Regions from separate parts of the Bradyrhizobium sp. 160 genome, predicted to be linked through region 3. Evidence: predicted binding sites of a transcription regulator. Region 3 holds the regulator's gene; each other region holds the start of a gene.
The links. Region 3 encodes HrcA, which represses chaperone genes, less so after heat shock. Its sites were predicted from a motif close to GTTAGCACTCNCNNNNNGNGAGTGCTAAC; they were not measured.
Positions count from the first base shown of each region.

Region 1: the regulator HrcA is predicted to act here: its motif matches at 5,251-5,279, upstream of IVA98_RS02195 (co-chaperone GroES).
Region 2: the regulator HrcA is predicted to act here: its motif matches at 6,484-6,512, upstream of IVA98_RS28100 (co-chaperone GroES).

Region 1 is NZ_JADPKD010000005.1:245,900-255,714, forward strand. It holds gene IVA98_RS02175 (L-lactate permease) at 1-1,065, shown strand, start outside; gene IVA98_RS02180 (META domain-containing protein) at 1,206-1,604, shown strand; gene IVA98_RS02185 (hypothetical protein) at 1,716-2,927, opposite strand; gene groL (chaperonin GroEL) at 3,071-4,702, opposite strand; gene IVA98_RS02195 (co-chaperone GroES) at 4,862-5,158, opposite strand; gene IVA98_RS02200 (hypothetical protein) at 5,475-5,996, shown strand; gene IVA98_RS02205 (protein phosphatase CheZ) at 6,240-7,019, opposite strand; gene IVA98_RS02210 (L,D-transpeptidase) at 7,331-8,143, shown strand; gene IVA98_RS02215 (DUF2076 domain-containing protein) at 8,794-9,606, opposite strand; gene IVA98_RS02220 (ChbG/HpnK family deacetylase) at 9,732-9,815, opposite strand, start outside.
Region 2 is NZ_JADPKD010000067.1:131,248-141,062, forward strand. It holds gene IVA98_RS28070 (hypothetical protein) at 1-99, shown strand, start outside; gene IVA98_RS28075 (hypothetical protein) at 143-337, shown strand; gene IVA98_RS28080 (glycoside hydrolase family 130 protein) at 952-2,247, opposite strand; gene IVA98_RS28085 (glycosyltransferase family 4 protein) at 2,281-4,563, opposite strand; gene IVA98_RS28090 (class I mannose-6-phosphate isomerase) at 4,560-5,495, opposite strand; gene IVA98_RS28095 (hypothetical protein) at 5,881-6,060, opposite strand; gene IVA98_RS28100 (co-chaperone GroES) at 6,537-6,851, shown strand; partial or broken gene groL (chaperonin GroEL) at 6,991-8,615, shown strand; gene IVA98_RS28110 (hypothetical protein) at 8,785-8,994, opposite strand; gene IVA98_RS28115 (hypothetical protein) at 9,026-9,211, opposite strand; partial or broken gene IVA98_RS28120 (IS701 family transposase) at 9,599-9,815, opposite strand, start outside.
Region 3 is NZ_JADPKD010000028.1:43,877-53,691, reverse strand. It holds gene pncA (bifunctional nicotinamidase/pyrazinamidase) at 1-319, shown strand, start outside; gene grpE (nucleotide exchange factor GrpE) at 380-997, opposite strand; gene hrcA (heat-inducible transcriptional repressor HrcA) at 1,093-2,181, opposite strand; gene rph (ribonuclease PH) at 2,349-3,062, shown strand; gene rdgB (RdgB/HAM1 family non-canonical purine NTP pyrophosphatase) at 3,073-3,708, shown strand; gene hemW (radical SAM family heme chaperone HemW) at 3,695-4,849, shown strand; gene IVA98_RS09840 (penicillin-binding protein activator) at 4,854-6,074, opposite strand; gene rsmI (16S rRNA (cytidine(1402)-2'-O)-methyltransferase) at 6,412-7,362, shown strand; gene IVA98_RS09830 (YraN family protein) at 7,349-7,750, shown strand; gene gshB (glutathione synthase) at 7,761-8,705, shown strand; gene cpaB (Flp pilus assembly protein CpaB) at 9,063-9,815, shown strand, end outside.

The DNA of each region.
Region 1 (9,815 bases), on a different contig from region 3:
TCCCTGATCGTGCCGTTCTGGGTGGTGTGGGCGTTCGCGGGCTGGAGGGGCATGAAGGACGTCTGGCCGGCGATCCTCGTCACGGGCGTGTCGTTCGCGATCCCGCAATTCGTCATCTCCAATTACATCAATCCCTGGATCGTCGACATCGGGGCCTCGCTGATCTCGATGGGCGCGCTGATCCTGTTCCTGAAGGTGTGGCAGCCGAAGCAGCTCTGGTTATCGCCGGCGCTGCGCGGCCGCGACGAATCGGCCTCGACGATGGCGGCGGCAAAGCCGCTCGACAAGACGCCACTCACGCAGGGCGAGCTGTTTAATGCGTTGCTGCCGTGGATCATCGTCTGCATCGTGATGCTGGTCTGGGGCAGCGGCGCCTTCAAGGGCTGGGCGAACTCGATCTTCACCTGGAACTATCCCGTGCCCGAGCTGCACCAGATGATCAACAAGATGCCGCCGGTCGCGCCAGGGCCGACCAAGGAAAGCGCGGTGTTCGCCTTCACCTACCTGTCCTTCACCGGCACGGGCATGCTGATCGCGGCGATCATCTCCGGCTTCCTGATGGGCGTCGGTCCCGGCCGGCTCCTGACCGAATACGGCCGCACCATCCGGCTGTGCGCGATCTCGCTGATCACGATCTCGGCGATGCTCGCGATCGGGACGCTGACCCGGCTATCCGGTGTCGACGCGACGCTCGGTCTCGCCTTCGCGGCAACCGGCGTGCTCTATCCCTTCTTCGGCACGCTGCTCGGCTGGCTGGGCGTCGCACTGACGGGATCGGACACCGCCTCCAACGTGCTGTTCGGAAACCTGCAGAAGATCACCTCCGAGCAGCTCGGCCTGTCGCCGGTCCTGATGGCCGCGGCGAACTCCTCCGGCGGCGTGATGGGCAAGATGATCGACGCGCAGTCCATCGTGGTCGCCTCCACTGCGACCAACTGGTACGGCCACGAGGGCACCATCCTGCGCTTCGTGTTCTGGCACTCGATCGTGCTCGCCTGCCTCGTCGGTGTGCTCGTGACGTTGCAGGCCTATGTCTGGCCGTTCACGGCCCTGGTGCTGAAGTAGCCATCGGCGCCAGGCTGCGACGCAAATCCCCGCGCGGTTCGCCTCGCGGGGATTTTTGCATCTACATCCGCCTGCGCGAACTTCTCAAGGGCGTCGCCGTCTTATAGAAGGTGCGGCAAGTCAGGTGGTCGAGAGGTCTCATGGTTTCGCTCAAACGATTGACGTGTGCGGCAGTGGCAATGTTCGCGATGTCCACGCTTGCGCGTGCCGAGGAGGGGTTCCCGTTCGGCACCGAGATGACGCTGGAAGCGCTGCCGCAGCCCGGGTCGAAGCGGATACCGAACATCGAGATCGGCGACAATGGCGAGGTCGTGCTGGAGCTCTGGTGCAAGGGCGGCAAGGGCCAGTTCTCGGTCGCCGGCAACACCGTGATCTTCGTCCCCGGCCAGATCCAGGACCGGTCCTGTCCGCCTGCGAAGGCGCAGGCCGACGACGATCTCGTGGCCGCGCTCGGCAGCGTCGAGACTTGGAAGCGCCAGGGCGAGGTGCTCACGCTGGTCGGTCCCAAGCCGCTGCGCTTTCGCGTCAACGGGAATTGAGCGTGAGGCGCGCGAAACGTGAACCCGGAATCTGCAGATTGTGGCGCGAGATTCAGGGGCGCGATTGCGCACCATGGTTCGACGCTGGTGCGTCGCCCCGGAATGACTTCGTCACTTCCACACCGACTTGTCGGCGTCCCAGCGCTGACCCTTCAGCTCCCTGGCAAGCGCCTCGATCGAGCCGTTGTCGTCGGGCAGATCGCCTTCTTCGTCGGGGCTCGCGTCGTCGGACAGATTGAGCCTGGCGCCGGCGCTCTCATCGGCCGTGGTCGTCGCGGGGCTGCCGATCCAGAGCATCAGCTTGTCGGTCGTGCCGGGCTTGTCGGGCGAAACGAGCCCTGCGACCTCGATCGTGTCGGTGAGCTCTAGCGCCGGGTGATCCTGGTTCGGCCGCTTGAACACCAGCTTGAGCTTGCCGGTGGCGGGGTTGAAGCTCTGTGAGACCGGCTTTGCCGCGAGCGTCCTGCTCAGCACGCCCGCAACCGCGGTCGCGAGCTTGTCGCGGTTGATCTTGTCGCCGTCGCGCCAGTCGGCGGCGGGGAAGCGGATGGTGCGGTCCATCTCGGTCATGCCCGCGGTCCACCCGGCGGCGGTGACGCCGGGCATCGTCTTGAACTTTGCCAGCAGTGCGCCCGCGCGCTCCGGATCGACGGACATGTTGATGGTCTGCTCACCGGCGCGCAGGGCGTCGCAGCTGACATTGAGGCTGGCCAGCGTCACCTCGACCTCCTGGCCCTTCAGGCTCTTCAGGAAGTCGGTCGCGGCATCGAGCTTGACCTTGACCGCGATCGCCTCCGGCGAGACGTCGGTGAAATCCTTCGGCTGCGGCGTGATGCCGTCATCGGAGGTCTGGTTGTCCAGGAATTCCTTCTCGCTGAGATCGGAATTGTCGGACGAGGTGACCTCGGTCACGACCTGTCCGATCGTGATCTGACCGCGGAATTCGAACATGTCCCCGACCTGCTTGCGCAGCAGCTTGACACTGACGGGTGCCTTCGCGCCGAGGCTCTGCGTCGTGCCCGTCAGGTTCTGGCCTGCAACCTGAAGATTGACGACGAAGCGGTCCTTGCGGTCGGAATTCTTCGCCATCGGATAGCAGACGTCGAGCACGGCCGCCGTGACCGTCTTACCCTGACGCGTCTCCTTCAGGATCGCGTCGGCATTACCGTCCATCAGCCCGTCGATCGACGTGAAATAGCGCGTCTCGGTTCCACCCGGCGTCGTGGCCTTCGGTGATAGCTTCATCTGGGCGGAAGCGACCTCAGGCGAAACGGCGAGCAAGGCTGCCAAAAGGGCGGTCGAACAAACCAGGAGCGCGCGCATCGACGAAATCCTCGAGCCATCAGAATCGGCGCCACCGTAGTGGGTTTTGGCCGCCGGTTGAATCGGAAAGCGGAGGGGCAGGGTCGGCAAAAAAGAAGGCCGCCCGGAGGCGGCCTTCGCAACATTGTAAGGTGAGATGGGCGTTAGAAGCCGCCCATGCCGCCGCCGGCCGGCATGGCGGGCGGCGCTTCCTTCTTCGGCGTCTCGGCGACCATGGCCTCGGTGGTCACCAGCAGGCCGGCCACGGAGGAGGCGTCCTGCAGCGCGGTGCGGACCACCTTGGCGGGATCGATGATGCCCTTCTCGACCATGTCGACATAGGCCTCGGTCTGGGCGTCGAAGCCGAAGGTCTCGGACTTGTTCTCCAGGATATTGCCGACGACGATCGAGCCTTCCACGCCCGCGTTCTCGGAGATCTGGCGGATCGGGGCTTCGAGCGCCTTCAGCACGATGTTGATGCCGGCCTGGACGTCCGCATTGGCGTTGGAGAGGCGGCCGACCGCCTTCTTGGCGCGCAGCAGCGCAACGCCACCGCCGGGCACGATGCCTTCCTGCACCGCGGCGCGGGTGGCGTTGAGCGCGTCCTCAACGCGGTCCTTCTTCTCCTTGACCTCGATCTCAGTCGCGCCGCCGACGCGGATCACCGCGACGCCGCCGGCGAGCTTGGCGAGGCGCTCCTGGAGCTTCTCACGGTCGTAGTCCGAGGTGGTCTCCTCGATCTGAGCCTTGATCTGGCCGACGCGGGCCTCGATGTCGGGCTTCTTGCCGGCGCCGTTGACGATCGTGGTGTTCTCCTTGTCGATCACCACCTTCTTGGCGCGGCCGAGCATCTTCACCGTGACGTTTTCGAGCTTGATGCCGAGCTCCTCGGAGATCAGCTGGCCGCCGGTGAGGATCGCGATGTCCTCGAGCATGGCCTTGCGGCGGTCGCCGAAGCCCGGCGCCTTGACGGCTGCGACCTTGAGGCCGCCGCGCAGGCGGTTCACGACCAGGGTGGCCAATGCCTCGCCCTCGACGTCCTCGGCGATGATGACGAGCGGCTTGCCGGACTGCACCACGGCTTCGAGCACCGGCAGCATGGCCTGCAGGCCCGAGAGCTTCTTCTCGTGCAGGAGGATGTAGGCGTCCTCGAGCTCGGCGGTCATCTTCTCGGCATTGGTGACGAAGTAGGGGCTGAGATAGCCGCGGTCGAACTTCATGCCCTCGACGATGTCGACTTCGGTGTCGAGCGACTTGTTCTCCTCGACGGTGATGACGCCCTCGTTGCCGACCTTCTGCATCGCCTGGGCGATCATCTTGCCGATGGCGGCATCGCCGTTGGCCGAGATGGTGCCGACCTGGGCAACCTCGGAGGAGGCGGCGACCGGCTTGGCGCGCTTTTCGATGTCCTTGACTACCGCGGCAACCGCGATGTCGATGCCGCGCTTGAGGTCCATCGGGTTCATGCCGGCGGCAACCGCCTTGGCGCCTTCGCGCACGATGGCCTGGGCCAGCACGGTTGCGGTGGTGGTGCCGTCACCGGCGAGGTCGTTGGTCTTGGAGGCGACCTCACGCACCATCTGGGCGCCCATGTTCTCGAACTTGTCCTCGAGCTCGATCTCCTTGGCGACGGTGACGCCGTCCTTGGTGATGCGGGGTGCGCCAAAACTCTTCTCGATGACGACGTTGCGGCCCTTCGGGCCGAGCGTCACCTTGACGGCGTTGGCGAGAATGTCGACGCCGCGCAGCATGCGATCGCGCGCGTCTCCGGAAAACTTGACGTCTTTGGCAGCCATATCTGCAGTCTCTCGTGTTTGGTGTTGTGTCTGCCGCGCTTCCCTTCGTCATTACCGGGCTCGACCCGGCAATCCATCTTCAAGCGAAGAATGATGGATGCCCGGGTCAGGCCCGGGCATGACAGTAGGGATATTCAGCGGCCGTTCAGGCGGTTGGTCTTAGGCCAGCACGCCCATGATGTCCGACTCCTTCATGATCAGGAGCTCTTCGTTCTCGATCTTGACCTCGGTGCCCGACCACTTGCCGAACAGCACGCGGTCGCCGACCTTGAGGTCGATCGGGATCAGCTTGCCGGTCTCGTCGCGGCCGCCGGGTCCGACGGCGACGATTTCGCCCTGGGAGGGCTTTTCCTTGGCAGTGTCGGGAATGATGATGCCGCCCTTGGTCTTTTCCTCGGCGTCGATACGTTTAACCACGACACGGTCATGCAGCGGACGAAATTTGGATTTAGCCATGACGTTTCCCTTTGGAGGCTCGCTTCGGAAGTAGTGGAAGTGGGTTGGGGCGGCGCTTCCGCCCACCCTCTTGCCGAGGAGCGGACGGCGCGCTTAGCAATCGGGCTTTCCGAGTGCTAATAGTGCGCCCGGAAATATGGCTTGGCCGCGATCCTGTCAAGCAAAGGTGGTTAAGCGATTGGTGAGGCGGATATAGGATGGTGGCATTGGAAACTCGTTCGGGGCGCCGGCGTATCAAACGACGGCATTGCTCCGGCAGCGGTTTTGCGCTTGGCTGCGGCAGGGGTGCGGCCATGGTCTTGTTCGGGGGAATGCCATGATCAATTCAGCTCGCGCGCGCACGGTTGCCAATCTGGCCGCCGCGACTTGCCTGGCGCTATTGCTGGGCGCCTGCGGCGGCGGCATGAGCCTGCCGTCCTTCTCGTCGTCTTCGCCGCCGCCCGAGGCTGAGCCCGGCACCGGTCCGGAGATGCCCGCAACGATCCGTCCCGACGAGATCGTCGGCCGCTGGGGCCTCGCCTCGTTCCAGAATCCGGCCGACCGGGCCCGCACCGAGGCGGCCGCCCGGGCCCAGTGCAAGAATCCTTATGTGATCACCGCCGGCTCTTCCGGCGGCGTGATCATGCATCTGGCCGACCAGGCGACCCCGCAGGAGCTGCGGCTGAAGGGCTCCCCGAGCGGCAAGAATTACATCGGGCCGGCCGGCCCGACGCCGGGCGAGCAGGACCGCGAGATCATCTCCTTCGACGGCCGCGTGCTGATCACCCGTTTCATCGACAAGGACGCTGCCACCCGCTACGGCAACATGGTCTACGTCCGCTGCGCGCCGAGAGCGTGATTGACTTTTCCCCTTTCCCCTTGTGGGAGAGGTTGGCTCGCCGCGACAGCGGCGAGACGGGTGAGGGGTCTCTCTCCCCGAAATTCAACTTCATTTGAGTTCGCGGATACAGACCCCTCATCCGGCGCTTCGCGCCACCTTCTCCCACAAGGGGAGAAGGGAAGAAGGGCGCGCGATCGACGTCTCCAAAAACAAGAACGCCGGCCCCCAAGGCCGACGTCTCGTTCTTATCCTCGCGTCCGCTCAGTCGAACAGCGCGTCGATGTCGTCCTGCGAGGCGTGGCCGACGTCGCCGGCGAGCTTCGGGCCGTTGAGGAGCTTCTCGTCCTCGCTGCGGTTGTCGACATGCGCGGGCACATGGGCTTTGATCGCGTCGACGCCGCCCCAGATCTCCATCATCGCATTGATGTGCTGCTCGATGAACTTCATCGTGGTCATGACCTTGCTGATGCGCTGGCCGGTCAGGTCCTGGAAGTTGCAGGCTTCGAAGATCGAGATGACGCGTTCCTGGATGTCGTCGGCGAGCCGCTTCTGCTGATCGGCCGATTGCACCTTGGACATCGCGCTGGCCGCCTGGTCGATCGACTCGGCGGCTTCGAGGATTTGCTGGGTCGCCTGCTCGGTGCCGCCGACGACCGCGCCAAGCTCGCCATTGACCTTGGCCATTTCGCCGCCGTCGAAGCTCTTACCGTGCAGCGTCGCGATCTCGCGCTTGGTGCGGTCGATGGCGTCGTGGATGAGGTCGAGCTCGACCTTCAGCTTCTCGCACTGCTCGATCTGGGCCCGGTAGGTCTCGAGCATGGTGCGGGCCTCGGAGAGCTCGTGGGTGGTGGAGGCATCGATCGCCGCCATGGCGGCGCTGCCGGACAGCGGAATAGTGCCCTTCGCCATCTGTGCGCGGATCGCTCGCAACTCGGCCATGATCTCGCTGTGCATCGGGATTGCCTCTTCGGTTTCGTCAAGAATCGGCATCTCGCCACCGACGATGTCTTCGACACGGAAACGTTTGCGGTGAACAGCCATCACGATACTCCCCCACCTCACTCACGCGTCTTTGTAGGCAGAAGCGATTTAACACGAAGTTCACAGCAGGAACTGATGCGCGGCGTCGCGCCGCCGCGCAAGGACGCGATTAACCATGGCCTTGCTGCATTCACCGAAAATAAACGCTGATCGCCAAATTGCCCCGCGCTTGACGACGTGGTGAATCCAAACGCTGCTTCCGTTTACCAAACAAAACGGCTTTTGCTTTTTATTGACCACGCCGAGGGACGCGGATCAGCCGCCAGCTCTCCACGGCATGCGATCTAGACGAAACAGTACAGAGTACGTCGATGTTCAAGAAGATGTCCGTCGCGCTGCTCGGCAGCGCTTGCACCGTCATTGCGGGCGCAAACAGCGCCAGCGCCTTCGACAACAGGATGCCGAACGATCCGCCCGCAGTGCTCTATGCGCCGCAGATACCGCAGGCGCCAGTGCGCGTCGCCTCCAATTCAAACATGGGCGGCGGCTTCATCGAGTTTCTATTCGGTGACGGTCCCGGTCGTGGTCCGGCCTACGCGCCCGAGCGGCCGGTGTATCAGCAGCAGCCGGCCTATTACGACCAGCGCCGTCTGCCGCCGATGGGCGAGCCGCAGATGCAAGGCGCGCTTCCGCAAGGTGCGGTCCAGCAGGACGCGGTCGATCCGCGGCAGCGTCCGTTCGATCCGAAATTCGAGAAGCAACTCGTCGACTATAGCGGCAAGGAAAGTCCCGGCACGATCGTGGTCGATACGCCGAACAAGTTCCTCTATCTGGTCGAGGGCAATGGCAGGGCAATGCGTTACGGCATCGGTGTGGGTCGTCCCGGCTTCACCTGGTCGGGCGTGAAGTCGATCACGGCCAAGCGCGAATGGCCAGACTGGACGCCGCCGGCGGAAATGCTCGCGCGCCGCCCCGATCTGCCCCGGCACATGGAAGGCGGCCCGGAAAATCCGCTCGGCGCCCGCGCGATGTATCTGGGCTCTACGCTCTATCGCATTCACGGCTCCAACGAGCCCTGGACCATCGGCACCAACGTCTCCTCCGGCTGCATCCGCATGCGCAACGAGGACGTCATCGACCTCTATAGCCGCGTCAATGTCGGCACCAAGGTCGTGGTGATGTGAAGCGTCATGCGCTCGATGTGAGCCGACTACTCCGCGTGTCGCGCCAGCTCGCGATGCCCGGCATCGAAGGCGTTGCGTGCCGCCGGCGTACGCCTTCAGCTAGCGTCTATGCTCGCTGGCGGTGACGCGTCGACCCGAGACGATGGGCAAGCGAGCGGCGACGACGAGTTGACGAATGGGAATGCGGTGTGCGAGCGGAGCGGTTCAACCGCCGCGCCGACCGCTCCGCCTTCCTGACACGCTCGTGCAGTCCCTCCAACTCGTACAATTCGGTGATGAGATGTGTTGTCATGTCGGACAAGGTTGCAATGCGCTGCTGAAGTGGACTCATTTCTAAAACCCCAACTATAACCAGAGAGGCAGCCACGTCGGTGTGTGTGGCATGAGCAACGTGTTCTTCAAGTTGAACACCCATGTCCAAATTTGGAAATCCGGGAGTCTACGGCCGCGCGTGTCAGAAGGCGATTTCGTGTTTCATGGTGAACTCGGCGCGTCCGGCCGGTCAGCTCCGTGCAATGCAACAAGAGGCGCATTAGTCATATGTATCGATCGGATTCTCTGCGCGACCTGGCAGCGAGGGCGCTTGAGTTATCCGGCAAAAGAAAACGGCCGCCTAAAGGCGGCCGCTGCGCATCTATCGGGCGAATTGCTCACGCGTAATCGCTGCCGCCGTCGTCGCCGCCGTCGAAATCGCTGTCGTCGGCCAGATCCATGTTGTCGTCGCGATCGTCGTCGTAGCTCTGATCGCTGTTGTTGTCCCGGTCGTTCGACGCCTGGTCGAAGAAGCCCTGGCGGGAGTCGCGATTCGAGCCGATGTCATTGAGGCCCGCGTCGCGCGCGAGCGAGCCGCCCGACTGATCGCTGCCGCCCCAGGGGCTGCGGTCGCCCAAGGCGTTGGTGTCGCCAAAAGCCTGCTGATGCGGTCCGCCCATCATGCCGCGGATGCTGGAGAGCAGCAGCGAGCCGCCGACGACGCCGGCTGCAGCCGCCGCCGCCGTGCCGAGGAACGAGCCACCACCACCGCCGATAGGAGGCGCGCCATAGCCCTGACCCGGACCTTGGCCATAGGCTTGTCCGTAAGGCGGCTGACCATAACCCGGCTGGCCTTGCTGCATCGCCTGGCCGCTGTTCCAGACCGGCCGCGAATCGCGCGGCGGCACGTTCGGCACAGAACCGCGCGACGAGCCGCCGCCGAATAGCGTGTCACGCATGGTATCTAGGAAGCCGCCGGACTGCGCCTGCTCGGGCGCCTGCCCCGCTTCCAGCTCCTGGATGCGGCTGTGGGCGCGCTTCAGCGCTTCGTCCTGCAACAGCACGGTCTGGACCAGCGCGTAGATCGCACCGGGTGCCTTGCGCAAGCCGTCGGAGATCGCGGCGATCGCGTCGGGATCGCGCGGTGCATTTTCCAGTTTGGTAAGCCGGTCGAAAAGCTCGTCGACGAGCTGGCGTTCCTGCGGCGTCATGATCTGTCTCCTTCGCGCAAAACCAAGCGCGAGGCAGATGTAGGGTTCCATTGTGGCCCCAACAGTGCCGGCCGGATTAAATTTCGGTATGCGACAAGCTGCCTCGCACCGCCGTTTCGGCGATTTCACCCCAGCGTGACGCCACTGTCCGCTAGCAGACGTGGGAATGCGTCGCTGGCGAGATAAGCGTGCTCGCGTTCGCGCACATC
Region 2 (9,815 bases), on a different contig from region 3:
GTTGCTTTTTCGTCCACCGGCGATCCCGAGATGGGTGACTACGATGATGAGCCCACGGTCTTCTTCCGGAAGGGCGAGCTTCCGGCCGGCTTCGACTGAGTCTTTGGGTTGCGCTCGAGCAGATATTGGCACAGGAGCACAGATGAACGAGCGACTTGAAACATTGAAGAAGGCGCGTGATCGCATGCTCGAGGACAGGGACACGCATGCGAAGGTGCTGGCTGCTCCCTTTGATCGTGAAAAGGCGGAGCGAGCCCGGAACAAATTCGTAGAGCTTCAAATGCTGATCGATGCCCTGGATCGCGCAATCAGCGCAGAAAATCCTGCCTCGGCATAAGGCGGAAGCTCCTGAAGGCGGGGCTGGCGGACATTTTTCCCGGAACCGTAGTCGCATGCCGACGGCCGCAGGACGTCGAGGCTGAGCAGCGTGATCTCGTCCACGCGAGTGCCTGAGACGGCTCGATTTTTCGGTCAGCTGGCGCGGCCAGCATCGGCTCCCTGAAGGGGGCGACGGTCCGCTTAGCGAACAGGGATGTCAGCGTGCGGCGCTGCACCTCCGGCTTCGTCCAACGCTCAATGCCCCTGATGCGAACCTTTCTGGCGCGTGCTCAGACCAATGGATAACCGAGATTTTGCTAGTGCCCTCTCGGGGCTGGAGAAGCGCCGTCCGTCGTTATTTCAAACGGGCGGCGTACTTTTTTGAGGGCCTAATCTGCCGCCGCACCTGAGCGCTAGATTAGGATGAACGGTCATCGCGCTTTAGGTTGTTGTTTGAGCATGATCTTTTCGGAAAGCCGCTACGCACCTTCAGGATCATGCTCAAACCTTTGGATCCGAAGCGGACTTGGCCCGGAGCCGCATTATACGTCGGCTGTCGCCAATTGGACCATGGATGTGCCCCTGCGATGCCGGCTCAAGCCGCCTCCGGTACGAAATGGTTTGCCCGCTCCATCAGGACATTGCTTGCAGCAGGGCCGCGATCTTGATCGTGGCAAAGTTGGAATAAGTGTCGGAGACGGCGTAGGGCAGAATAATTTGATCACGGTGCCGCATCGCCCCACAGGTGTAGACCACATTGGGAACGTAGCCCTCTCGGTCGGAGGCCTCCGGATGCAGCAAAGGTTCGCAGGCACGGCCTAGCACCCTGGAGGGGTCCTTCTTGTCGAGCAAGGCAGCGCCGATCGAATACTTTCGAACCGGGCCAACGCCGTGCGTGAGCAACAGCCAGCCTTCATCGAGTTCGATCGGTGATCCGCAGTTTCCGATCTGCACAAATTCCCAGGGAAACTGCGGCTTCAGGATGGCTTGACCGCCGTCCCATTGGTGCAGATCGTCTGAATAGATCAAATAGAGGTTCTCGTTGTCCTGGCGGGCGATCATGGCGTATTTGCCGTCAACCTTGCGGGGGAACAACGCCATCCCCTTGTTGCGCGCCGCGGCCCCTTGCAACGGGGACATCCGAAATGACAAGAAGTCGCGCGTTTCGATCAACTCCGACCGTATCGCTCTGCCCGTATAAGCGGTGAACGTCGCGTAATATGTCTTGCGATCACCATCGATGAATTCGACGAAACGGGCGTCTTCGATGCCTTTAGATTGTGAATCCGTGACAGGAAATATCACGCGTTCACTGATGTCTTGTTCTTCTTTGAATGTGATTTCAACCGTTTCGCCTGAGGATCCGGGTATGCGAGGTCCGACTCGGGGGCTGGAGGCCAGTCGCGCGGTTGGATCGACCGCCAGGCTGCCGTCGGCTGCGATGGTGCCGGTGCGAAATGTCAGTGAAGATACGTGCCCTTCGCCAACGGCCCGGAGACTGAGAACAAAGCGCAGGCCGTCTTTCGGCGCACCCGACTGGTCGGGATGCGGTACGATGCTGGGATTGAACAGGGCAGACGCCTCGAACGAATATTCGTTCAGGAAATAAGCCCCAATCAACTGGCGCTGAATGGTCGAAAAAGTGCCGTGAGCCGCCAACGCCCGTTCCATCTCATCGGCGCGGAACTCGAACGTTTCTAGCAGGTTGCGATGCCTGCCCTGAAAGTTCACCAATACGTCTGCCAACAGGCTGGCGGTGACTCCCGGGTCAAGGGCCAAAACGCGTTCGACGATATGGTTGGCGCGCGTCTTGTCGGTCGGGTTGAGATCGCGCGGCTCTGTTGCCGGCTTGAACGGGCGAACGATCACACGCGTAGGGTCGGGGCGCAGATGGAGCGCTTGCCGATGCAGGAAACTGGCTTGCGACAAGATGTCCTCGGGTCGTTGGAGAGGTCAGTGAACTCAGACGCCGATGACGCGAAGCGTCGCCGGCGGCGTCACGCTGACATTGACGCGCGCGAGCTGACGAATATCGGCAAGACCGAGCAGATAGGATACGACGGATTCGCCGCCGCGGTTTTCGTTGGCGCGGTCGGGGTGCAATCCATCCCGGCAACTGCCGGTCTCGGGGTCGACGAGCGCGATCGACAAATCGTTATGACCAAGAAACCAGGCGAAAACGTTGCTCGCGATCGCTTTCCACTCGGCATCACCTTCCGCACGCCAGGCAGTCAGGCAAGCTGCGATCGTTGCCGTTGCCTCTACCGGCTGCTGGTCGAACGCGCGAGGCGCTTGGCGCGGCTCACCGAAGCCGGCAGTGCCAATGGGGCGGAAATGTCCGGTCGAAGCCGTTTGCTGCGTCATCAGCCAACGCAAGGATCGCAATCCGGCAGCGAGGTATTCGGGGGCTTGCGTGGCCATGCCCGTAAGAATCAGGGCTTGCGACAGGCGCGCATTGTCATATGCCAAGCTCTCCTCGAACCACGTCCAGTCCGGCGTCTCGACGGAAGCGAACGCCGCCATCAACCTATCGGCCAGAGCATGCCGGATCTCCCGGGCGCGCGCATCATCGCGAATAGCGGCGCAATAGCCGTCCAGACCCAGCAGGGTGAACGCCAACGCGCGAGGCGAACCAAAGGCCTCGACGACGGGGAGTGCCTCGGCAAACAAGCCGGCAGCCCATCGGCGTCGCGACGGGCTTGCATCCCTGCGTGCGCACTCACCCAGCGCCCATAGTGTTCGCCCATGACTGTCCTCGGAGCCCCGGTCTTCGAGCCAGCTTCGATTGAAGCCCATGAAATTGCGAAACCGTCTTGTGTCGGGATTCCACGCATGCTGAACGAACGCGGCAAAACGGGCCGTCAACCCTTCGGACAGACGCGTCTCGCCGGGATTGTTGAGGGCGCACGCCAGCAGCAAGGCACGGGCATTGTCATCCACGCAATAGCCGTGAGCCCGATCTGGCACCGAATGGACAGCGTGCTGGAACAGGCCGGTATCGTCGCACATCGAGAGAAAGTGATCCAGTTGCATATCAGATGCCGCCGGGCTGTGCGCGACCGCGACCGGCCCGGTACGTGCCGCTACCTTGAGCCAGTCACCATGACGCGCATTCTCGAATGTAGCTATATAACGCTCGGCCGTGCGCTCCCATGTCATCGATCGGCTGATGGCGTAGGCGCGCTCGCGCATCGCCTGCCGGCGAGGGGCATCGGTGAGCAATTGCGCGATTTCCTTGCCGACTGCGACCGCGTTGCCGAAGGGAACAATCACGCCGCGGCCGTCGCCCAGCAACTCAAGCGCATGCCAATACGGAGTCGAAACGACCGGCTTGCCCAAACCAAAGCTGTAGGCCAGCGTCCCCGACGTCATCTGCGCTTCATTGAGATAGGGCGTAACGTAGACGTCGCTCATGGAAATGAATTCCAGCAACGTCGCCTGATCGACGAATTGGTCGAGGAACACGACGTGGTCGTCGATGCCAAGCTCGCGCACGCGCGTCATCAGACTCTCGCGATACGCTTCGCCCTGGTCGCGCACGAGATTGGGATGCGTCGCCCCGAGCACGACATAGACCGCGTCCGCGCGACGTTCCAGGATCAGAGGCATCGCGTCAATCATGACCTCAATGCCCTTGCTGGGGGACAGCAGCCCAAACGTCAGAATGACGGACCGACCGCTGAATCCGAGCTTTGCCTTGGCTGCGTCAGGTTCGGCGAACGGAAAATCGGGGATGCCGTGGGCAATAACCTCGATCTTGTCGTCCGGCACGCGATAGACGCTACGCAACATCTCGCGTCCCTTGTTCGCCATCACGACGATCTTCGAAGACGCCTCGACAAGGCGCTCCATCACCGCACGCTGGGCGGCGGTTGGCTTGGCCAGAACCGTGTGCAGCGTCGTGATGACGGGCATGCTGAGGCCCGAAAGCAGTTCAAGGATGTGAGCGCCGGCTTCACCGCCGAAGATCCCGAATTCATGTTGCAAGCAAACGACGTCGAACCGGCCCGCGTTCAGGAAGGCCGCGGCACGGACATAATCTTCAACGGTGTCATCCTTGATCTGCAAGGCGACGGAGGCGGGATAATCATAGGCCTGTCCGTGGTCGTTCATTGCAATGATGCTGACCTCCATGTCCGGGCGCGAATCCGAAATCGCCCTTTCCAGATCGGTCGTAAACGTCGCGATGCCGCAACGGCGAGGCAGCGAATTGCCGATGACGGCGATGCGGCGAAGCGGTGTCAAGTTCGCGCCTCGACGCTGCCCGCAAATTGCCGAACTGAATGCGTGGCTGGATGAGTAGGCTTGACCGGCTGCTCACCGAGACTCTGCAACAGAGAATCGATCGGGCGGCTGGCGGGATACGCAATCAGCGCGCTCAGACCATTGTGGCCAACCTCGATGCTGTTGCGGCCGCCACCAATGAAGATGGCTTCCCCGATCGATGCCGCGGTCAAACCAACTGCAGCGTGTCCGTCGAGTATGAGCATCCAGGTCTCCGGTTCAGCAAGCAGCGCCCAGCTTGAACCTTCGGGAAGTTCAACGCGCTCAAGCACGAAATGCTTGCTCGCGAGGAGAAGGGTCCGATTAGCGGTAACGGCCGTCGGTTTGCCTTGCGTTGGAAGCGGCCATGGATGGGCAACGGCGACGCCATTGTCTTCGTGCAACTCACGCTGCCGACCATAGTCGAACAGGCGGAATGTTGCGTCGCTGCGTTGCTGAATTTCTGCGAGCACGATGCCGGCGCCGATGGCGTGGATGGTGCCGGCCGGGATATAGATGACATCACCTGCGGCAACCGATCGCCAGTGAAGGAGTTCGGCGATCGAACCGTCCTGGATCGTTGTGCGCAATTGCTGCGCCGTTACCTGATGTTTTAATCCAGCGCCGATCTGCGCGTCGGGCTGAGCCGAGAGGATGTACCATGCCTCGCTCTTGCCGTTCGGCATACCCATCGCGCGCGCGAACGTGTCGTCTGGATGAACCTGGATGGATAAGGGTTCGCTGGTGAACAACAACTTGAGCAGCAAGGTGGGCGTGGGCGCGTTCTCGTCGGCGCGCTCGAACCACAACTCGCCGACGGCACCACGAGACCCGTCAATATTGCTCCAGGGTCTGAGATCGCCGACGCCCCAGGGCTTGTGGACGATCCGCACGGCGGCATGTTCGATGGGCATAGGTGATCCTGACCCCTGACGCACACGTGCTGGCGACGTGCCGTTGATCGATTTCGTCGATAGGATTTGGCGTGGCTAAGGCGTCGCGCATCCGGATAGGCGCTCAAGGCGCTCGGATACTGAGTTCCTAAGTGGCTACTCCACCGCTCGATTACAACCTCCCGCAGGGCGCTTTGCTCCAGTAGCGTCGGTCTCGTTAGCTGCACACCGTTCTCACAGCCCATTCAAGGGCCAAAAAATGCCTGGCTTCCAGAATAGAAAGCCGCACGCGGACCGCAAGGTTCGAGTCGGGCCGCAACAGTAATGAGCACTTCGTGAATTGAAGTCTCTCCCGGTCCACGCAGCGGGCACATGGTGCATTACGCCGCGGACGCTGAGATGCAGATCATTTCCGTTTGGCGGCCGACGGAGGATTGATTTCCGCGATCCGCCGCAGGCAATCGGCCTCCGACTCGTGAGGACCGGACACAAATGTTCCACTGACTTTGATCGAATACCATCCAGACACCACGCCCAGCCGAACGGATTCTTCCAACTTGACGTGCCGCGGTGAGAGATTTTGCATAAGCTGCTTTCTGTTGAGAACCCGACATAGGCTCCTATTCTTCGTCACCGGCTCGTGCCAGCTCGGCTCTCGCCGTCGAGCGGCGAGAGTGCCGAGGCGACCAGAGTCGGGGCGCGCATATCGGTCGGCGCCAGATTCGCGCAAAGGTCGGGCACGTAGTGCGCGTTTGTCGCCGTCTCGGGCTTATGATGACGAGAACCGCGAGATCGACCAGAGTCTCGCGACGAGACCCGCTCGCATCGTCGCATTGCGCATCCGCGAGCGACAGCGCGGACGCACAAGAGTAAGTCGTTGTTCGGCCTCTAACGCACCGTGCGCGCTTTCCCGACAAATAGCTATCGGTTTCTCACGCAGACACGCTCGCTGCCGAATATCGCTCCGGCAATGCCTTGTATGTCGCTCGCGCGGACATAGTTGCAGAAGGTTGGCAGTCTCGAGATTCGACTGCGAGGGCTGAAAATAGAACAGAGGGCACTATGAAATTTCGTCCGCTCCATGACCGAGTGGTGGTCAAGCGCATCGACGCCGAAGCAAAGAGCAAGGGCGGCATCATCATTCCGGACAATGCAAAGGAAAAACCCTCTCAGGGCGAGATCATGGCCGTGGGTGCGGGAGGCCGCGACGAAGCGGGGAAGCTCATCCCCATCGACATCAAGGTCGGCGACCGCGTGCTGTTCGGCAAATGGTCCGGCACCGAAGTCGTGCTCAATGGCGAAGACCTCCTGATCATGAAGGAGAGCGATATCATGGGCGTGCTCGAAGTCAGCGAGTCCAAGAAGAAGGCGGCGTAATCTGCCGTTGTCCGATCCCGTCCTGAGTAGCCGGCGCAGTCGGCCTCTCGCAGGACGAGGTTCAAGCCTACCTGATGATCTCATTGCCCAGACGTCCTTCGGGACAGTCGCATGAGCATCCGTTCCCAAGGGGATCATAATGTCCGCCAAAGAAGTGAAATTCGGCGTCGACGCGCGCGACCGCATGCTGCGCGGCGTCGACATTCTCGCCAACGCCGTCAGGGTGACGCTCGGCCCGAAGGGCCGCAACGTCGTGCTCGACAAGTCGTTCGGCGCTCCCCGTATCACCAAGGACGGCGTCACCGTCGCCAAGGAGATCGAACTTGAGGACAAGTTCGAGAACATGGGTGCACAGATGGTGCGCGAAGTCGCCTCCAAGTCCGCTGACGCGGCCGGCGACGGTACCACGACCGCCACTGTTCTGGCGGCCGCGATTGTCCGCGAGGGCGCAAAGTCGGTTGCGGCTGGCATGAATCCAATGGACCTCAAGCGCGGCATCGACCTCGCGGTGGAAGCCGTGGTCGCCGACCTCGTCAAGAACTCCAAGAAGGTGACGTCGAACGAGGAAATCGCCCAGGTCGGCACCATCTCCTCGAATGGGGACTCCGAGATCGGAAAGTTCCTGGCCGATGCCATGAAGAAGGTCGGCAACGAGGGCGTGATCACCGTCGAGGAAGCCAAGTCGTTGGAGACCGAACTTGAGGTGGTCGAAGGCATGCAGTTCGATCACGGCTACATCTCGCCTTACTTCATCACCAACGCCGACAAGATGCGCGTGGAAATGGATGATGCCTACGTCCTCATCAACGAAAAGAAGCTGTCGCAGCTCAACGAGCTGCTCCCGCTGCTCGAAGCGGTCGTACAGAGCGGGAAGCCATTGGTTATAATCGCTGAGGATGTGGAGGGCGAAGCGCTTGCCACCCTGGTCGTGAACCGTCTGCGCGGCGGCCTCAAGGTCGCGGCCGTCAAGGCTCCCGGCTTCGGCGATCGCCGCAAGGCCATGCTGCAGGATATCGCGGTCCTGACCGGCGGCCAGGCGATCTCGGAAGATCTCGGTATCAAGATGGAGAACGTGACGCTTGCAATGCTGGGTCGCGCCAAGAAGGTGATGATCGACAAGGAGAACACCACGATCGTCAGTGGCGCCGGCAAGAAGGCGGACATCGAGGCGCGCGTCAATCAAATCAAGGCGCAAATCGAGGAGACCACCTCGGTCGCGAGAAGCTGCAGGAGCGTCTCGCCAAGCTCGCGGGCGGCGTCGCGGTCATCCGCGTTGGCGGCGCGACCGAGGTCGAGGTGAAGGAGCGCAAGGATCGCGTTGATGACGCGATGCATGCGACCCGTGCGGCCGTCGAAGAGGGCATCGTACCCGGTGGCGGCGTCGCCCTGCTCCGTGCTTCCGAGCAGCTCAAGGGCCTGCGGGCCAAGAACGACGACCAGAAGACCGGCGTCGAGATCGTGCGCAAGGCACTGTCCTACCCCGCTCGCCAGATCGCGATCAACGCCGGCGAAGACGGCTCGGTGATCGTCGGCAAGATCCTGCAGAGCAAGACATACGCCTACGGGTTCGACTCTCAGACAGGCGAGTACGTCAATTTAATCTCGAAGGGTATCATCGATCCGACAAAGGTGGTGCGTGTGGCCATCCAGAACGCCGCGTCTGTTGCGGCGCTCCTGATCACCACCGAAGCGATGGTTGCCGAAATCCCAAAGAACACCGCGGCTGGCGGCATGCCTCCTGGCGGGGGCGGCATGGACTTCTAAGTTCACCCTCAGCCTTATAACGGAGGCCCGGCAGCAATGCCCGGGCCTTTGCTGCATTGATTGGTCGACTTTCATTCGCCTCGGGGACGCCCGGACGCCATAAGAGCGAGGTGCCGAAAGCTTCAACGTGACTTCGGCAAGGTCTACCCGTGCAGAAGTTCGTGCGAGATTACTTCTTCTTCGCTTTGGGTTGTTTCTTTGGCACCGGGCCCGCCGCGGCTTCCCGTGCCAGCCGCTCTGCCTTCAGCCGCTCTCGATTCGCGAGCGCGTGCTCGGACATCGCCTTCTCCGCCTCGACGTGGCGGAAGGCCTTGCGTGCTTCACGCTCCGCTTTACTGATTGGTTTGGTCGGTTCGTATTCACCAACTGATTTTGTCATCTTTTCCGATCTGATGCTTCGCTCGAATGGGTCAATTCTTGCTTTTGAGCTCGGCATCTCTCGCCAGGCGCTCGGCCCTGAGACGTTTATGGTTTTCCTGAAACTCTGGATCGGCGTGGCTGTCGGCTATCGTTTGCCGCGCCCCAACGGGGTTTCGCGCCTTTCGGTCCGCTTCGTCAGCGACCTGTTGCTCGGCGGAGCGCTTCCGTTGGGTCATTGCCAGATCCTTGCACCCAAGATTGATACAGGGGTACCCAAATCATTGGCTACCCAAATCATTCGTGGGGCCTGTGATAGGTCGCCCACGCCGCGATTTAAAGGCTGCAGTGCCTGGACGCCATTGTGGCACAGCATGCTCCACGCTAGAGCAGCGGATACCGTATCAAGAGCAAGTCGGAGAATATCGAGCGAATCGTAACGGAAGATCAACTGTCGTACTCTCAGTGATCTAGCTAGCACTACTTTGGCAGAATCTATTTGCGCCAGTGTTTTTCAAGGATTTGTTTTCGGCAGTATGGACACCGTTGAGACGGCGGCCGAAGGATGAGATCGACGATGGCGTGACGTACGGCGGGCATGGTTGGCTGAGGCGGAGGCCCGTTGATTCTTTTTTTCCGCCCCGCGTGTGCGAGGCGACGATGCTGCGAGCGCGCTTCAAACGAGACACGTCGCTTGTCCAACTGTCAGGCAGAAAGAGACGTAACGCGACCATCACTGGCACTTCGCCGCGCGCAAGCGTCAAAGACACCAGCGTTTGGCAATTTGCCGTTTTGCCAAGAGCCGACGCGTATTGAGCCGCAACACCAACCGAGCGTTCGCCC
Region 3 (9,815 bases):
ACTGATCATCCGCAAGGGTTTTCACAAGGACGTCGACAGCTACTCGGCCTTTGTCGAAGCCGACGGCAAGACCTCGACGGGCCTCGCCGGCTATCTCAAGGGCCGCAGGATCAAGCGCGTCTTCGTCGCCGGTCTCGCCACAGATTTCTGCGTCGCCTGGACCGCGCTCGATGCGCGCAAGGCGGGCTTCGAGGTCTATGTGGTGGAGGACGCCTGCCGCGGCATCGACACGCAGGGCTCGCTGGCAAAGGCCTGGGCCGATATGGCCAAGGCCGGCGTGAAGCGGATTCAGTCTGCGGATATCGCGGTGACCGCGTAAGCACTTCGCGCAGTCATTCCGGGGCGGCCCGAAGAGCCGAACCCGGAACGAGGCTAAAACTCAGTTTGCCGCGCTGTTCGGCTCGTTGGTGTTGGCCGCGGGTGCGGCCTTCGCGCCGCCTTTGGCGACGCCGACCAGGGCGGGACGCAGCACGCGCTCGCCGATGGTGTAGCCGGCCTGCACGACCTGCACCACGGTGCCCGACGGCACCGACGCATCGGGGACTTCGAACATCGCCTGCTGGAAATTAGGATCGAACTTCTGGCCCTGCGGATCGAACTTCTTCACGCCGTGCTTTTCCAGCGCGTTGAGCAGCGAGCGCTCGGTGAGTTCGACGCCTTCGATCAGCGAGATCAGGCCGGGATCGGCTGCGGCCCGCGCCTCGGCCGGTACGGCATCGAGCGCCCGCTGGAGGTTGTCGGCGATGTCCAGCACGTCGCGGGCAAAGCCCGTAATGCCGTAGAGACGGGCGTCGGCGACCTCCTTGCTGGTGCGCTTGCGCAAATTCTCCATCTCGGCCAGCGTCCGCAGCATGCGGTCGCGCGCCTCGGCGGCTTCCTTCTGCAACGTCTCGACCGAGCCCGGCTCGGGATCGTCGGGCATGATGTAAGGCTTCGACACCACCGGCTCGCCGGTCGGCGCGGTCGTGTCTTCGGGTTGCCGGTCTTGATCGGTCATCGGCTCTAATCTCGAACTCGTTTCCAGGGATTGTTGGCCCGGATATCGTGCCTAAGCTTGCGAAAATCAAGCGCCCGTGATCGGAGGAACGCCGATCAGCCCCCCAAAAGCCGACTGACGATGCGGGCGGCGTAGTCCACCGTCGGGATCACACGGGCATAATTCAGCCGCGTCGGGCCGATCACGCCGAGAACGCCGACGATATGGCCGGCGGCATCCCGATAGGGCGAGATGATGGTGGAGGAGCCTGACAGCGAGAACAGCTTGTTCTCACTCCCGATGAAAATTCGCACGCCTTCCGCGGTTTCGGCCCGGCCGAGCAGGTCGATCACGCCGCGCTTGGTCTCGAGATCATCGAACAACAGGCGCACCCGCTCGAGGTCCTCCAGCGCGTGCAGATCTTCCAGCAGATTGGCGTGGCCGCGGACGATGAGCTGGCGGTCCTCGTTCTCGCCCCCGGACCAGCTCGCGATGCCGGCCGCGATCACCTTTTGCGTCAGCTGATCGAGCTCGGCCCGGGCCTCGCCGAGCGCGGTCTCAAGCTCGAGCCGCGCCTCGGCCAGCGTGCGGCCGCGAATCCGTGCATTGAGGAAATTGCCGGCTTCGGTCAGCGCCGAGGAGGGAACTCCGGGCGGCAGCGTCAGCACGCGGTTTTCGACCTGGCCATCCTCGCCGACCAGGATCACCAGCGCTTTCTCTGGTTCCAGACGGACGAACTCGATGTGCTTGAGCCGTGCGTTGGATTTTGGCGTCAGCACGACCGCGGCGGCACGGGTCAGGCCCGACAGCCGCATCAAGGCCTGGTCCAGCGCTGCTTCGACCGATTGTGCCTGGCCGACCGACGAAAGCTGACTCTGGATGGATTGCCGCTCGGCCTCGGTGAGGTCGCCGACCTGCATCAGGGCGTCTACGAAGAAGCGCAGGCCGAGTTCCGTCGGCAGCCGGCCGGCGGAGGTATGGGGCGCATAGATCAGGCCGAGCTGTTCCAGGTCGGCCATGACGTTGCGGACCGAGGCCGGCGACAGCGGCATCGCGATCAGGCGCGAGATATTGCGCGAGCCCACCGGCTCACCGGTCGCGAGATAGCTTTCGACAATTTGACGAAAGATGTCGCGGGAACGCTCGTTGAGCTGGGCAAGGCCTGCGCGCGGCGCGATCAGATGGATCGGATCGTGATGGGCCACGGACGGTAACTCCTCTCAGATACTCGTAATTTGTCCATCCCGGACGCTTCTGACAAGCGTGGCGTTTGCGGGCCCGAAATCAGGGGTGAAAAAACCTTGCCGCCCACCCTCACCCCACCTACAAGCACCGCGAACAGCCTTTCCCGTGAGTTTTTGGAGGACTTCCCATGCGGCCAAGCCGCCGTGCGCCCGACGAATTGCGCCCCGTGACGCTGGAGCGCGGCGTGGTCAAATATGCGGAAGGCTCGTGCCTGGTGAAATTCGGCGACACTCATGTGCTGGTCACCGCCACGCTGGAAGACCGCCTGCCGCCGTGGCTGAAGGGCCAGGGGCGCGGCTGGGTCACCGCCGAATACGGCATGCTGCCGCGCGCGACCTCGGAACGCACCCGCCGCGAGGCCTCCGCCGGCAAGCAGAGCGGCCGTACCATCGAGATCCAGCGCCTGATCGGCCGCAGCCTACGTACCATCGTCGATCTCGAAGCGCTCGGCGAGCGGCAGATCACGGTCGATTGCGACGTGCTCCAGGCCGACGGTGGCACCCGCACAGCCGCGATCACCGGCGCTTGGGTCGCACTTGCCGATTGCATCAACTGGATGAAGGCGCGCAACATGATCAAGTCCAATGTGCTGCGCGACAACGTCGCCGCGATCTCCTGCGGCATCTATAATGGCACGCCGGTGCTCGATCTCGACTATGCCGAGGATTCGGAAGCCCAAACCGATGCCAATTTCGTCATGACCGGCGATGGGCGCATCATCGAGGTGCAGGGCACCGCGGAACGCGAGCCGTTCAGCGAAACCGAGTTCCTGGCGCTGATGGCGCTGGCCCGCAAGGGCGTCGCGCGTCTGGTGGACTTGCAGAAACTGGCTGTGGCGTAGTCAATAGGCCATGCACCGCCGAATCACGGACAAGCTCGTTATCGCCACCCACAATCCCGGCAAGCTCGCCGAGATGCGGGAGCTGCTTGCGCCGTACGGCATCGAGGCGGTGTCGGCTGGTGAGCTCGGCTTGGCCGAGCCCGAAGAGACCGGTAACCATTTCCGCAGCAACGCCGCGATCAAGGCGGTCGCGGCGGCGCAGGCGACCAAGCTTGCCGCTTTCGCCGACGATTCCGGCATCGTGGTCGATGCGCTCGACGGCGCGCCCGGCATTTTCTCGGCGCGCTGGGCCGGGCCAAACAAAGACTTCGCAGCGGCGATGGCGCACATCGAGCGCCTGCTCCAGGAGCGCGGCGCGACCACGCCCGACAAGCGCAAGGCCCATTTCGTCTCCGCGCTCTGCGTCGCCTGGCCCGACGATCATCGCGAAGAGGTCGAGGCGCGCGTCGACGGCACGCTGGTCTGGCCGCCGCGCGGCACCGCCGGCTTCGGCTACGATCCGATGTTTCTGCCCGATGGCCACAGCCGCACCTTCGGCGAGATGGAGAGCATCGAGAAGCACGGCCTGCCGCCGCTCGGCCTCGGCCTGTCGCATCGCGCCCGCGCCTTCGTGAAACTGGCGGAGATCTGCCTTGAGCCGCGCTAAGGAAGCCTTCGGCGTCTACGTGCACTGGCCGTTCTGCCTGTCGAAATGCCCCTATTGCGACTTCAACAGCCATGTCCGCCACGTCGCGATCGACGAGGCGCGCTTTGCATCCGCCTTCGCCCGCGAGATCGCAACCACGGCTGAGCGCGCACCCGGCCGTGAAGTGACCTCGATCTTCCTCGGCGGGGGCACGCCATCGCTGATGCAGCCCGCAACCGTCGGCGCGGTGCTCGATGCGATCGGCAAGCACTGGCATGTCGCAGGCGACGTCGAAGTGACGCTGGAGGCAAACCCGACCAGCGTCGAAGCCACACGCTTCGCCGGTTATCGTACCGCCGGCGTTAACCGCGTCTCGCTCGGCGTCCAGGCGCTCGACGATGCCTCCTTGAAGGCGCTCGGCCGCATGCACAGTGCGCGCGAGGCCCTCGATGCCGTCGCCATCGCGCGCCGTTCGTTCGACCGGTATTCGTTCGACCTGATCTACGCCCGCCCCGACCAGACGCCGGCGATGTGGGCGGACGAGCTGCGTCTCGCGATCGACGAAGCGGCCGAACATCTGTCGCTCTACCAATTGACGATCGAGGAAGGCACGCCGTTCTTCGGCCTGCACCAGGCCGGCAAATTGAAGACGCCGGACGAAGCGGTCGCGCGCGCGCTTTACGACGTGACGCAGGAGACCTGCGACAAGCTCGGCCTGCCCGCCTACGAGATTTCAAATCACGCGCGCCGCGGTGCCGAGTGCCGGCACAATCTGGTCTATTGGCGCGGCGAGGAATATGCCGGCATCGGTCCCGGCGCGCATGGCCGCCTCGACATCGATGGCATCAGGCACGCCACCGCCACCGAAAAGCGCCCCGAAGCCTGGCTGCTGCGGGTCGAGACCAACGGCGACGGCGTGGTCACCGACGAGCTCCTCAACAGCGAGGAGCGCGCCGACGAATTTTTGCTGATGGGATTGCGGCTGGCCGAGGGAATCGACCCTCAGCGCTACAAGGCTCTCTCCGGCCGCCCGCTCGACCCAAAACGCATCGCTCTATTGCGCGAGGAAGGCGCAATCACGGTGGACGCCACGGGCCGGCTGCGCGTGACAAGCAGTGGCTTCCCCGTGCTGGATGCGGTGGTTGCGGATCTGGCAGCGTAACGCGCTACGCCCCAAAACTCTTCGGCGAGCCTGCCACCGCAACCCCGCCGCCGGTCGTCACCTTCATCACCGCAAGTCCTCGCTCGTTGGTGCCGTCGGGGCGGAAGCGGAACAGGCCGTCGATGCCGGCAAAGCCGGAGGGGTTGGTGAGCACGTCGGGCGAGAAGCGCGCCGTGCCTTGCGTGCGCGCGAGTGCGGCGACGAGGGCGACCGCGTCATAGGCGAGCGTTGCGGTGCGCACCGGCTCGGCGCCGTATTTGGTGCGGTAACGGCCGGAGAAGGCGCGGAAGCCGGCCGGATCCGGCGCGGCGTAGAGACCGCCTTGCAACGCGGCGCTGGCATAGACGCGCGGATTGTCCCACAGCCCGGTGCCGAGCAGCTGGATGTTGCGCAAATTCGCACCCGCCGCGGTCATCGCATCCGCCACTGAAACCACGGCATCGCCGTCGTCGGCAATGAACAGCGCGTCCGCACTTCCGAGCTGCTGCGCCACGGTTCGAGCTGGGGTGGCGCGGTCGGCGCCGTATTTCTCGAAGGCGACGATGCGCCCACCACGCCGCGGCACTGCCGCCTTCACGGCGGCTTCGACCACATTGCCATAGGCGTTGTCGGGCACGAGCACGGCGACGGAGCGCTTTCCGATGCTGGCAGAATATTCGACGATGCGGTTGACGTCGGACTCCGGCAGGAAGCTGAGCAGATAGACGCCGCGTCCGGCGATGCTGGAATCGGTCGAGAATGCCATCACCGAGATGCCGCGCGTGCGCGCGACCTGCGCCACCGCCGGCACCGATTGTGCGAACAATGGTCCCAGGATGATTTCGGCGCCCTCGTCGACCGCCTGCTGCGCGCCGGCTTGCGCGCCTTGCGGGCTGCCATTGTCGTCCTTGATCAGGAGCTGGATGTTCGGGTTCTGGAACTCGGCCAGCGCCATCTCGGCGGCGTTGCGCATGGATTGCGCCGCGAGGCCTGCATTGCCGGCCGCCGAGAGCGGCAGGATCACGGCGACCTTGACCCCGCCGGTGCCAGCGGTCGTGCCCTGTTGGGGCGGACCAGCCGGCTGCGCCGGTGGCGCGGAGCTGGAGAACTGGCTGAGACTCTGCTGCACGCCGGCGCAGGCCGACAGCAGGGGGGCGCCGAGCAACAGGCCAAGCGCGCTCCGGCGGGTTGCCCCGGGCCATCGGGGCGCCGGACCGGAAGACTTCGAACTAGACGGGCCCACCATCGCAGTTTCTCTTCCGACCGGCCGTTGCCAGCCGGTCACCACATTGCTCCACGACGCAAGCCGCGGATTCAGGCATATTGTCGGCAAACAGTTAACCAAAACAAAAGGATAATCGCCACTTAACGCGACCGCCCTCCTATGCTGGCCAACCGCTGGCCGTCACTTACGCAGCATCAAGGGAGGTTTCCGTCGCGAATATGGCGCGAGGGCCTTGCTCCCGCGCAACGTGACCCCGCATTGATCACATTCCCGTCCGTTCCTCGCCCCTCACCTCGGCACGATCTTTTTCGAAGAGCTGGTTCCCAGCCCTGCGGATCGTGCCTAAGTTGACTTCATTATGCGCGCAAAGCCGGCCCCGATAAATACGCCTGAAGCTCAAGACGCCACCTTGCGCGGCTTCTCCATCGACGCCCATCGGCTTGCCGTGGCGAAGGCCGCGCCGGGCCTGCATCTGGTCGCGACCCCCATCGGCAATCTCGGTGACATCACCCTGCGTGCGCTTCAGACGCTCGCCGGCGTCGACGTCATCGCCTGCGAGGACACCCGCATCACGCGGCGCCTGACCGAGCGTTACGCCATCGCAGCGCAGCTCAAACAATATCATGAGCACAACGCGGAAGCCGCGCGTCCGAAGATCCTGGAGGCGCTTGCCGCAGGCGGCTCGGTCGCGCTGGTGTCCGATGCCGGGACGCCGCTGATCTCCGATCCCGGCTTCAAGCTGGTGCGCGAGGTCTGCGCCGCCGGCCATGCGGTCTATGCGCTGCCCGGTCCCTCCTCGGTGCTGGCGGCGCTGTCGGTCGCGGCGCTGCCGACCGACCGCTTTTTCTTCGAGGGCTTCTTGCCGTCGAAATCGGCGGCGCGCAGGTCGCGCCTTGTTGAGCTGGCTCGCATCGATGCGACACTGGTGATGTTCGAATCCGGCAACCGCGTGCAGGACGCGCTCGCCGATCTCGCCGAGATTATGGGGACGCGCCAAGCCGCGATCTGCCGCGAGCTGACCAAACTGCATGAGGAGATTTCGCGCGCAACATTGAGCGAGCTGGCTCGCGAGGCGGATACGCTGGAGACGCGCGGCGAGTTCGTGCTGGTGATCGCCCCACCTGCGGTCGACGCCGAGGTGCTGACGTCGGATGCGCTGGACCAGCTCCTGCGCGAGCAGCTGGCCGCGCACAGCGTCAAGGATGCCGTGGCGCATGCGGTCGCACTCTCGGGCCGCCCGCGGCGCGAGGTCTATGCCCGCGCGCTCGAGCTCGCAAAAGACCTGCGGGGCGGCGATGGCGAAGACTGAGGTCCCGGCGGAACCGAAAGTCGCCTCGCCCGAGCGCATCGCCGCGTTCCGAACCGGCATCTCCGCCGAGAGCCGCGCCGCCGCCTATCTGATGGCCAAGGGCTACCGCATCCTCGCCAAACGTTATCGCACCCCGCATGGCGAGATCGACATCGTGGCGCGCCGCCGTAATTTGATCGCCTTCGTCGAGGTCAAGGCGCGCGCGACGCTGGATGACGCCGCCTTCGCGGTGACGCCGCGCCAGCAGCAGCGCATCATCGACGCCGCGCAAGGCTGGCTCGTAGCGCATCCCGAGCATGCCGAATTGGAATTGCGATTCGACGCCATGCTGATTGCGCCGCGATCACTTCCACGCCATTTGTTGGCGGCATTCGACGCCTCGACCTGAAAGGCAGACCATGAAACTCAACGTCGCCGTCCAGATGGACCCCATCGCCCGCATCAACATCAAGGGCGATTCCACCTTTGCGCTGCTCCTGGAGGCACAGAAGCGCGGCCATGGCCTGTCCTATTACACCCCCGACAAGCTCTCGATGGTGGGCGAGGAGATCGTCGCTCCGGTTCAGCTCCTCACCGTGCGCGACGAGCCGGGCGATCATTTCACGCTCGGCGAGCCCAGGCGCGAAGCGCTCAACGGCTTTGACGTGGTGCTGCTCCGCCAGGACCCGCCGTTCGATCTCGCCTACATCACCTCGACGCATTTTTTGGAGCGCATCCATCCGAAGACGCTGGTCGTCAACGATCCCGCCTCGGTGCGGAACGCGCCGGAAAAGTTGTTCGTGATGAACTTTCCGCAGCTGATGCCGCCGACCCTGATCTCGCGCGACTTAGATGAGATCAATGCGTTTCGCGACAAGCACGGCGCCGTCGTGATGAAGCCGCTGCACGGCCATGGCGGCGCCGCGGTGTTCCGCGTGATGCCGCAGGACATGAATTTCGGCTCGCTGTTCGACATGTTCTCGGTGACGTTCAGAGAGCCCTGGGTGATCCAGCAGTTCATTCCCGAGGTGAAGCACGGCGACAAGCGCATCATCCTCGTCAACGGCGAGTTCGCCGGCGCCGTAAACCGTGTGCCGGCCGCGGACGACCTCCGCTCCAACATGGTGCGCGGCGGCGCGGCGCAGGAGACCGAGCTCACCCCGCGCGAGCGCGAGATCTGCGCCACCGTCGGTCCGGCGCTGCGCGAGCGCGGCCTCCTGTTCGTCGGCATCGACGTCATCAACGGCAATCTCACCGAGATCAACGTCACCTCGCCGACCGGCATCCGCGCCATCGCGCGGCTCGGTGGGCCGGACGTGGCGGCGAAGATATGGGACGCGATCGAAGCGAAGCGGGCGAAGTAAGGGCTGTGGACGCGCAATCTCCCCGAGCTAGCTCGTCCAGGCGAAGGACGGACGACATCCTTTGGTGTTGCGCGCGGCCCACCTCATTGACAGCCCCGCCGCTGCACGTGCTCACATCACTAACCACCCGTTCACCATGACGCCGCACCGGTCATGCGAACGAATAGGCTGGCTTGCGTAAATCTACGGGGCCGCTGGCCGGTTGAATAACGCCACGTTCACCATCAGCCGAAAACCAGCACCGTCACTGGCCATCACATCCGGCCTCGCAACACCCCTTATACTTTTACTCCCTACTCATCGACAGGGGGGACCCGCCACGTGCGGTTCGAGTGCCCCGCGTATGAGTAGAAGCGTATGAATACCGCACGCCTTGTCGTTCTCGTCATCGCGCTCGCTGCCGGCGGCGTCGCTGCGTATCTGGCGAGCGGCTATCAGAATGCGCCCGCGCCCGTTCTGCCCGTCACCGAGAAACTGCCGACCGTCGAGGTTCTCGTCGCGAAAACCGACATCGGGCTCGGCCAGGCCGTGAAGCCCGAGGACCTGCAATGGCAGGTCTGGCCGGCAGCGACGGCGAGCAATGCGTTCATTCGCCGCGACAGCAGGCCCGAGGCGCAGACCCAGATCGCCGGCTCGATCGCGCGCGTGCCGTTGATGCAGGGCGAGCCGATCCGCGAGCAGAAGCTGGTCAGGGCCGAAGGCTCCGGCTTCATGGCTGCGATCCTGCCCTCCGGCATGCGGGCCGTATCCACCGAAATTTCAGCCGAGACCGGCGCCGGCGGCTTCATCCTGCCGAACGACCGCGTCGACATCGTGCTGACCCGCCGCCTGAAGAATCCCGACACCAACGGATCGACCGGCGGCAACGATCTGATCGTGTCCGAGGTCATCCTGACCAACATCCGCGTGCTCGCGATCGACCAGGCGCCGAAGGAAAAGGACGGCCAGACCGCCGTGATCGGCAAGACCGTCACGCTCGAGCTCAAGCCCGACCAGGTCGCCACGCTGTCGGCTGCGCGCCAGGGCGGCACGCTCCAGCTCGCGCTGCGGAGCATCGTCGATGCCAACGCAGTCGACGGGTCGCCCGAGGACCAGGCGGTCAAGCGTCCC